One region of the Vibrio sp. ED004 genome, then DNA from elsewhere that is predicted to be linked to it. Evidence: riboswitches for the same ligand, from Rfam matches in the RefSeq annotation. Region 1 holds a riboswitch; the other holds the start of a gene.
The links. Region 1 has a riboswitch for cyclic di-GMP ahead of ITG10_RS01755 (TfoX/Sxy family DNA transformation protein). Riboswitches for the same ligand answer to the same signal wherever they lie in the genome.
Positions count from the first base shown of each region.

Region 2: linked by a shared signal. The riboswitch ahead of gbpA (N-acetylglucosamine-binding protein GbpA) and the one ahead of ITG10_RS01755 (TfoX/Sxy family DNA transformation protein) in region 1 are both predicted to bind cyclic di-GMP.

Region 1 is NZ_CP066149.1:417,067-421,492, forward strand. It holds gene torD (molecular chaperone TorD) at 1-321, shown strand, start outside; gene purR (HTH-type transcriptional repressor PurR) at 636-1,640, shown strand; cyclic di-GMP riboswitch class I at 1,811-1,896, shown strand; gene ITG10_RS01755 (TfoX/Sxy family DNA transformation protein) at 2,024-2,614, shown strand; gene ITG10_RS01760 (TVP38/TMEM64 family protein) at 2,747-3,427, shown strand; gene ITG10_RS01765 (DUF2007 domain-containing protein) at 3,491-3,808, shown strand; gene ITG10_RS01770 (alpha/beta fold hydrolase) at 3,933-4,426, opposite strand, start outside.
Region 2 is NZ_CP066150.1:1,642,492-1,646,917, forward strand. It holds partial or broken gene ltrA (group II intron reverse transcriptase/maturase) at 1-220, opposite strand, end outside; gene ITG10_RS24700 (DUF3820 family protein) at 991-1,206, opposite strand; gene ITG10_RS24705 (DUF3313 domain-containing protein) at 1,219-1,890, opposite strand; gene ITG10_RS24710 (hypothetical protein) at 1,990-2,343, opposite strand; cyclic di-GMP riboswitch class I at 2,671-2,760, shown strand; gene gbpA (N-acetylglucosamine-binding protein GbpA) at 2,860-4,299, shown strand; gene cyoE (heme o synthase) at 4,410-4,426, opposite strand, start outside.

The sequences.
Region 1 (4,426 bases):
CCTGCAAAAGAGATGGAAGAGATCATGGCTAAACACAATTTAGTGGTTAACCAAGACCTGAAAGAGCCAGCAGACCACATTGCTATCGAACTCGACTTCCTTGGTAACTTGATCATTCGTTCTAACGAAACAGATCTTGAAGAAGAGCTAGAGAAGTCTTTTGCTGTTCAACAGCATTTTATCGAGCAACAACTCCTAACTTGGGTACCAAAATTCAACGTTAAATGTCATGACGTTGATGAATTCGGTTTCTACGCTTCAGTCTCATCTCTGCTACTCGCATTCTGTCAGTTGGACACTCAATATTTAGCTGGTGAATAGCTTATTGGGCGACTAAGTAAATAAATTCAGTAGAATGTGACAATTCACCCGGATTTCTGGGTGAATTTTATTGCGAGTAATTTCTAGTCAGTCTAAAATTGTGACCGCAAACGATAAAATATGAAACATTCACGAAATGCTATGCTTATTAAAGTTCAGAGCATTTCGGTGTTAAGACAAGCCGCTCATAGCGGTTTTTTGTTTTTTAGCACTTTAGTACCCAAAGAGCCCTACAAATTTAAGCTCTTAGTTAGGTAGCTTAACGGCTACTTCATTCCGTACTTTGGGAAAGTAGCTTCTAATAGGATAAAACCATGGCCACTATAAAAGATGTCGCTCGCTTAGCCGGCGTATCAACAACAACCGTTTCTCACGTAATCAACAAAACACGTTTTGTTGCAGAAGCGACTCAAGAAAAAGTAAACAAAGCCGTAGATGAACTGAACTATGCACCAAGCGCGGTTGCTCGTAGTTTGAAGTGCAATACAACACGCACTATCGGCATGCTTGTTACTCAATCAACCAACCTATTCTTCTCTGAAGTTATCGATGGTGTTGAGAGTTACTGCTACCGTCAAGGTTACACTTTGATTCTGTGTAACACGGGTGGTATCTATGAGAAGCAACGTGACTACATTCGAATGCTTGCAGAGAAACGTGTAGATGGCATCTTAGTTATGTGTTCAGACCTAACTGAAGAACTAAGAGAGATGTTAGATCGTCACGCTGACATCCCTAAAGTGATTATGGACTGGGGCCCAGAGAGTTCTCAAGCTGACAAGATCATCGATAACTCTGAAGAAGGTGGCTACCTAGCAACCAAATACCTTATTGAGCGCGGTCACTCTAAGATTGCTTGTTTAAGTGGCCACTTAGACAAAGCGGCCTGTGTAGAACGTATCGCAGGTTACAAACGCGCACTCAACGAAGCTAAGATTACTGCTGATGACAACATGATCATTGAAGGTAACTTCGAGTGTGATACTGCTGTTCTTGCTGCAGAGCAAATCGTAGAAATGAAAGATCGCCCAACAGCGGTATTCTGTTTCAACGATACAATGGCGCTGGGCTTAATGAGCCGACTGCAAGAAAAAGGCATCCGTATCCCTGAAGATATCTCAGTGATCGGTTACGACAACATCGAACTGGCTGAGTACTTCTCTCCACCGTTAACAACGGTTCACCAACCTAAACGTCGTGTTGGTAAAAATGCATTCGAGATTTTATTAGAACGTATAAAAGACAAAGATCACGAGAAACGAGTCTTCGAAATGCACCCTGAGATTGTTGAACGAAGTACAGTTAAAACGTTAAATTAATTGATAAAACGAGTTTTATTTCATTAAGCGCACCTTTGGGTGCGCTTTTTTTATCAACAACTATAATGAACCTATATGCACAACAGAAAGATCATTAATTGAAGCAATATCACATTTTGAAATAACAAGTGTGAGCCTCATTCAACAAAAACTTTATTCTATTCAATCAGTCACGCACAGGGCAAACCACTTGAAAAAGTGGGACGCAAAGCTTCCGGCCTAAACCACTCGTTGGTATGGTAGCGGGGTTACCGATGGCAAAATGCAGTAACTACTGACAATTTAGTAATTTACAGCCTATTGACAATTTAATTGCAACATTTTGCTAATCTCTCGGACCTGCTTATTTGGTGGCGTAGTTCAAATACACCGAGATAAATAACATGGATAAACCGATACTAAAGGACTCAATGAAGTTATTTGAGCCCCTAGGAAAAATTAAGTCACGCTCAATGTTTGGTGGATTCGGTCTTTTTGCTGATGACACTATGTTTGCTCTGGTTGTTAATGACCAGTTGCATATACGGGCAGACAAATGCACAACGAAGCAATTCGAACAACAAGGGTTTCAACCGTACGTCTACAAAAAACGTGGTTTCCCTGTCGTTACTAAATATTTCGCTTTACCTGAAGGCCTGTGGCAAGACCAAGAGAAGATCTTGGAACTCGCAACGACGTCTCTGGGTTTCGCTAAAGAAGAAAAAGCTGAACAGTCTTCTGCTAAGCCAACTCGACTCAAAGATCTGCCGAATCTTCGACTCGCTACTGAGCGTATGTTGAAAAAAGCAGGAATCGATTCCGTTGAACGTTTATATGAATCTGGCTCTGTAAACGCCTTTAACGCCATCAAGGAATCGCATGCGTCCTCTGTCAGTATTGAATTACTGTGGGCGCTAGAAGGTGCGATCAATGGAACACATTGGTCTGTTATACCGCAGCAGCGTCGTGAAGAGCTTATCAATCGCGTCAATTAACTTTGTCAGTTCAAACTATCTATATAACTAAGCCGCATTTCTGCGGCTTTTTTTATATCTGCTGAAAGTTAATCTATGCTTTGCCTGTCTATCTATACTAATGGTATGCATTGAAAATTAGAGGAAGTATCAATGAGTAAGAAAATGATATTGGGTATTGTGTTAGTCGTAACCATCATCTTGTTAGGCGTCAATTTTGGCCAGTACCTAACGCTTGAAAACGCCAAGGCCCAACAAGCCGTTTTGAATGACTACATTGACAGCAACTTTATTGCCGCCGCTGCTATCTATTTTATCGCGTACGTAATGATCACTGCTTTCTCAATTCCTGGCGCTGCAGTCGTCACGCTCTTAGGGGCAGCACTGTTTGGCTTCTGGAACAGTTTACTGCTGGTATCTTTCGCAAGCGCTATTGGTGCGACCCTCGCCTTCCTGAGTAGCCGTTACCTGTTACGTGATTGGATCCAAACCAAATTTGGTGACAAATTAGCGACAATTAACAAGGGCGTAGAAAAAGACGGGGCATTTTACTTATTCTCGCTTCGCCTGATTCCTGTATTCCCATTTTTCCTTATCAATCTACTGATGGGGTTAACCCCAATGTCAGTTTCTCGTTACTACATTACGAGCCAAATAGGCATGCTACCTGGTACGGCTGTTTTCTTGAATGCTGGTACTCAACTCGCAGAAATTGATTCACTTTCAGGTATCGTTTCACCTTCAGTACTACTATCGTTTGCATTGTTGGGTGTATTCCCAATTATTGCCAAATGGTTGATGAGCAAGTTTCGCTCAACACCTGTCGCTGACTAACGTGTATAGCTGAATAACGTATATAGTTGACTAACACCTAAAGCCGAATGAGGTTCTATCTCAATGAAAATCTTCAGTGCATCGAATCCAACAGAAGCCCATATCATCTGTGGATTGTTAGAAAGTGAGAATATTGCGTGTGAAGTCCGTGGTGAAGGTTTGTTTGGTTTAAAAGGGGAGATCCCATTTACCGAAGAAACTGACCCTTACGTATGGCTATATGAGCCAGAATTAGCCAGTAAAGCTCGCACTATTGTCAATGACTACCAAAAACAACAAGATTCGATCATCTATGAAGAGTGGCGTTGTGGTGAGTGTCATGAAGTCAATGAAGCTCAATTCGGTTCTTGTTGGCAATGTGGCGCAGCCTCTCCTGAATAATATCTCACGACGACAACCTGAGATTTAGTCAGATACCTCCTTCAAATAAAACGGGAAGCTAAGTTAGCTTCCCGTTTTATTTGAATTCAATTTGATACTCGGCTCAGAGAATGAACCTAAAAGATCACTGGATTTGCTTTTGGATAAACTCGATAGAATGTTGATTGAATTCTTCAGGGTTTTCAACATTACACACGTGACCGCAGTTTGCGATTTCAACTAGTTCACTCGACTCATGCGCCTCAACCATTTCTTTAACGGGCTTGATGAACATGTAATCACGTTCTCCCATCAAGTAGAGAGTCGGGATTGGTAGCTCCCTATCTTTGAAATACTTCATCAGAGGGTTTACGTCAGCCGTCAGGATGAACCAGCGTTTAAACTCTTTTTGACATAGCTTTTTGGCTTCGCGGATAAACAAGTGGCGCGATTCTTTCTGGCTTTTCTGCGGCATCACAATGTAAGCAAACAGGCTATAAAGCCACATGTAAGGAATGATGTGCTTACTCAGGTTACCGAGTTTGACCAATACTTGCGAACGAGTGTTGAGTTTGGTTACCGCCCCACCAAGTACCATTGAGCGAACACGACCTGCTGCGAGCTCTGCAACGTTGCGAA
Region 2 (4,426 bases), on a different replicon from region 1:
CTTTGGGTATCTCTACTCGTTTGACTGGCTGAGGTTTGTATTGCTTGGTTTTGAGTTCAGAGAGGAGTTGATCGAGGTTATCACTCAGATTTTCGGCGTAGTCGCTCAGGCTCTGCTCATCTATTCCAGCCGCGCCTTTCGCTTTCTTTACCTTTTTAAACCCTTTATACAGCCTCTCTTTGTTGAGCAGATGACCATATAAACTGTAATAAACTCGCACTTTCTCTCCTTGGGTTGTGTGCTGTGTGGGGACAAGTGTTTCATGTCCAGTGTGGGTGTTATTTCTCTCTGCTATTCAGCCTTCTAGCTCAATGGCAATTTACTGAAGTGTGTCAGAGTTACTCCCTATACGGTTTCTTAGCTCAGTATCTTGCTTCCACAATCAACCAAACTAGGAATACCCCGATAGCGATTCGGTTTGGGTATCACTGAAAAAAACATCTGTTCATCACAGACTTAAAGTGTACTTCCTCCCTTCGCAGCACTGAGTGCTTTTGGCATTTCAGTGCTCCATCAGACTTGATGCTGATGGTCAGCTAAGTTTTCTCCTCCACACCATTACTGGGCTTCTCGGCTTAGCCTTACTCACTACTACGGATTCATCTGCCACCTCGCACCAACACAGCTCTTAGCTTTCGCTTCGAGTTTGTGCTTCCAGACTTTGGATGTGGTGTCAGGCTTCCCCAGTTACTGCACTGGCTCCCCTGTTAACAATGCCACCTCAAGCACAGCATAGGTCTGACTGAGTATAGGGCTTCGCGCTATTTCGGACGCTTACCCACCTATACTGCCGAAGCAGGTTTACTTGCGTTGTGTACTGTTAACTTCCTATCGCTTCCTTCAGACCCTGCCGTTAGCCAGCAACGCCCTTGCGATTCGGATTATCTTCCCCTCAGTCGGGGTGATTCAGGTTTCTTTCAACCTAACGGGTTTGCCAGCTTCGCTGGGCAAACAAAAAGGCTCACGTGATTAGCGTGAGCTTTAATTTAATTACATTCTTTTCAATGGCTTGACGACACTATCAAGCCCTTCGATTTTCAGAGCAAGGCACAGCTTTAATAGGTCACCCAGTTCACCAGACGGAAATCCTTTTTTATCGAACCACAGCAAATATTCTTCAGGTAAATCGATCAATGTACGACCAGCGTATTTGCCAAAAGGCATCTGCATTCTGGCAAGTTTGATGAGGTTCTCTTTTTCTAGCATTACAGGCTCTTTCTATGCGTCATCGATGTTCTGTAGAGTATCACCTAAACGCTCAACCCAATAGTTGATTGCGTCTTTGGCATCATCTAGGGAATCAATCATAGTCGAAAAGTCTTTGTTCCCAGCTTCACGGTCGATAGCTGCGAACAATGGCGTCCCCTCTTGAGCATCACTCACCAACAGCTCGACACTGGCGCTTCCTACATTGGTGTGCTCACCTGTTGCCACCTTAGAAATAGTGGACATCGCAAGGCCAAATGGCAGAACGCTACTCGTCACGGCTAAGATAGGGTTTGGTGTTTCAACGTTGCTCAAGGCGATACTTAGTCGCAACGTCTTACCCGTGGGTTCGTCGACAATTATTTTATGAGGCGATATTTTATCTTCCAAGCGTGCAACCATGTGATCAGTCAGCTCTTGAATCTCTTCCTGATCGAGCGAACCTTCTTCTGCAAGTACAAAGATTTGGTCAATCACCACAGAATCATAATCGTCTAACTTAGATTTCAAACGTTGTGCGTCACGCAGGCCGATTCTAGCCCAAACTAAGTCAACTCCACCGTCAGGGCCTGGCTGAAAATCCTCATAACTGGTGAATTTGGTTGCGGTTTTAATTGGACCGCCTGCACAACCAAACAAAAAAATGCTGGTTGCAACAAGCAAGAGAAGTTTTATAGATTTCATAGCGCACTTACATTAAAAAGAAGAATCTAACTAAGTATGCCATACCCTATGTGAAAAGATTGTAGAAAAAGGGGTTAAAACTCAGAGCTAGCTCTAAAATTAGTCATGCTGCACAGTGTGAGCATACTCTACAATCACCTGATTTCCTTCGATATAAGCGTTTTGAATCTCACCATCAACACTCATTCTACTTTTCAAATAAACCACTTTAGGTCCAGATTCATTACCTTCTTTCAGTGAAGGAAACACATTTCTAGGTTCTAAATGAAGTAAACGGCAAAAGTGACTGATGAAAGACATGGTCAATGGCGTCTCCCCTCTTAACACTCTTGAGAAATCAAGCTGGTTCATTCCTAGTTTTTTTGAAAACTCCATCTGCGTAATTCGCATTCGCGATTTTTGTGACATCCACGTTTGATACAACGCATCTCTGTCTTGTTCTGTGAATTCCATACCAACTTCTTTATATAATTCATACCAATCAATTGTCCGTTTTTTCATACACGACATGTCAGGATTCGGTTAGTGGAAACCAAAGGTTTGGTTTTGATATGAGTGCAATTGTTGTACAGAACAGAACACAAAAACCCAAAAGCATTCACAAAAACGATTAGAGCAAATACTTTCTTTATTTATTTATATCAATAATTTATACGTTGACTAACGAAACATATAGCAAGTTAATTTGTATTAATAATTAAAAGTTCGAGATTAGCATTCCACATTTCAATCTATTGATTCGCATTTATAAAACTGGTTGGCTACATTCCGGTTGCTTAAACGCACTTCTGGCAAACTGTTTGAAAGAATAGGACGCAAAGCCACCGGTCTGTCGACAAATATTCTGTCTATGATAGCGGGGCCGCCACTTAATAGGATTTAAGTGCACATGCATGCCGGAGTGTTCTCTTTTTTGTCGGCCAAATACAGTAAGGACAAATAATGAAATAACTCCCAAAAAAATCACTCATCGCGCTGTCGCTACTTAGCGTAAGCGGTGCAAGCTTCGGTCACGGTTATGTTTCAGCATACGATAATGGCGTTGCTGAGAGCCGTGTCGCCCTATGTAAGTTCCCTGCGAGTGACACACAACAGAAAAACACCGACTGTGGTGGTATCCAATACGAGCCACAAAGTGTGGAAGGCCCTGAAGGTTTCCCTGAAGTCGGCCCTGTCGATGGAAAAATCGCCAGTGCAGAATCTTCTTTAGCGGCAGCACTAGACGAACAAACCGCAGACCGCTGGGTTAAACGCCCTATCAAGTCTGGTTCTCAATATTTTGAGTGGACGTTCACTGCGAATCACAAGACTCGCGATTGGAAATACTACATTACTCAACCAGATTGGAATCCAAACCAGCCTTTGGCACGCAGCTCTTTTGATTTAACGCCATTCTGTGTTGTTGAAGGCAATATGGAACAGCCACCTATGCAAGTAAGCCACTTGTGTAATGTTCCAGAGCGCGAAGGTTATCAAGTGATCCTTGCTGTATGGGATGTAGGTGACACTGCTGCAGCTTTCTACAACGTTATCGATGTGAAATTTGATGGCGACGGCCCTATCATTCCGGATTGGGATCAAGGCGGTCAGATCAACCCAACTCAAGACCTGAACGTTGGTGATGCGGTATACACTCGTGTCTTCGACCAATCTGGTGAGAACGCTTCATACAGCACTGAGCTAGTGATTGAAAGCAACGAGCAAGGCAAAGTAAACAACTGGTCTTACGCACTTGCCTCTAAGATCAACCAAGAACAGACGCAAATCAAAGCAGGTCAATTAAACGGGCAAGGCGATTTCGCTCCTGTATACGGTTCGAACCCTATTTACTTAAAAGCAGGTTCAGGCTTTAACAGCGTAGAGATCGGTTACAAGATTAATACTCCAGAACCAGACCATGAGCTAGAAGTAACAGGCTTAGAGTCTGAATACATTATTGATGAAAACCAGCCAACACAGCTTGACCTTACTCTTGCAGCAACAGGCGATATTCAAGCTGAATTGACTGTGTACAACCATCATCGTGAAGCGCTTGCCTCTCAAAAATCTGAATTAGCAGACGGACAAGTGGAAGATGTTCAACTGACTTTGTCTAAATCTGAAGCTGGCCACCACATGCTTGTGGTTGTGACGAAAGATGACCAAAGTAACTTAGTGGATCAGAACACGCTTGATTTCCATCTGATGGATGAGCAAACACCGCCACCAGCAGGCGATTACGATTTCGTATTCCCTGAAAGCATTGAGTCTTACACAGCGGGAACTACAGTACTAAGCAGCGATGGTAACGTTTATCAGTGTAAAGTGTTCCCATACTCTGGTTACTGTGTTCAATGGGCTCCAACAGCAACTCAGTACGAACCAGGTGTAGGTTCACACTGGCAAGATGCTTGGAACAAAGTGGACTAATTGATCGCTAGAAACCTCCTCTTAATAGATGAGAGTTAGTAATCAATCAAACAAAAACGGATGCCTAGCGCATCCGTTTTCTTGTTCAATAACATCTGAAAAGTCAGTTATCAAAGTAGATAGTGGT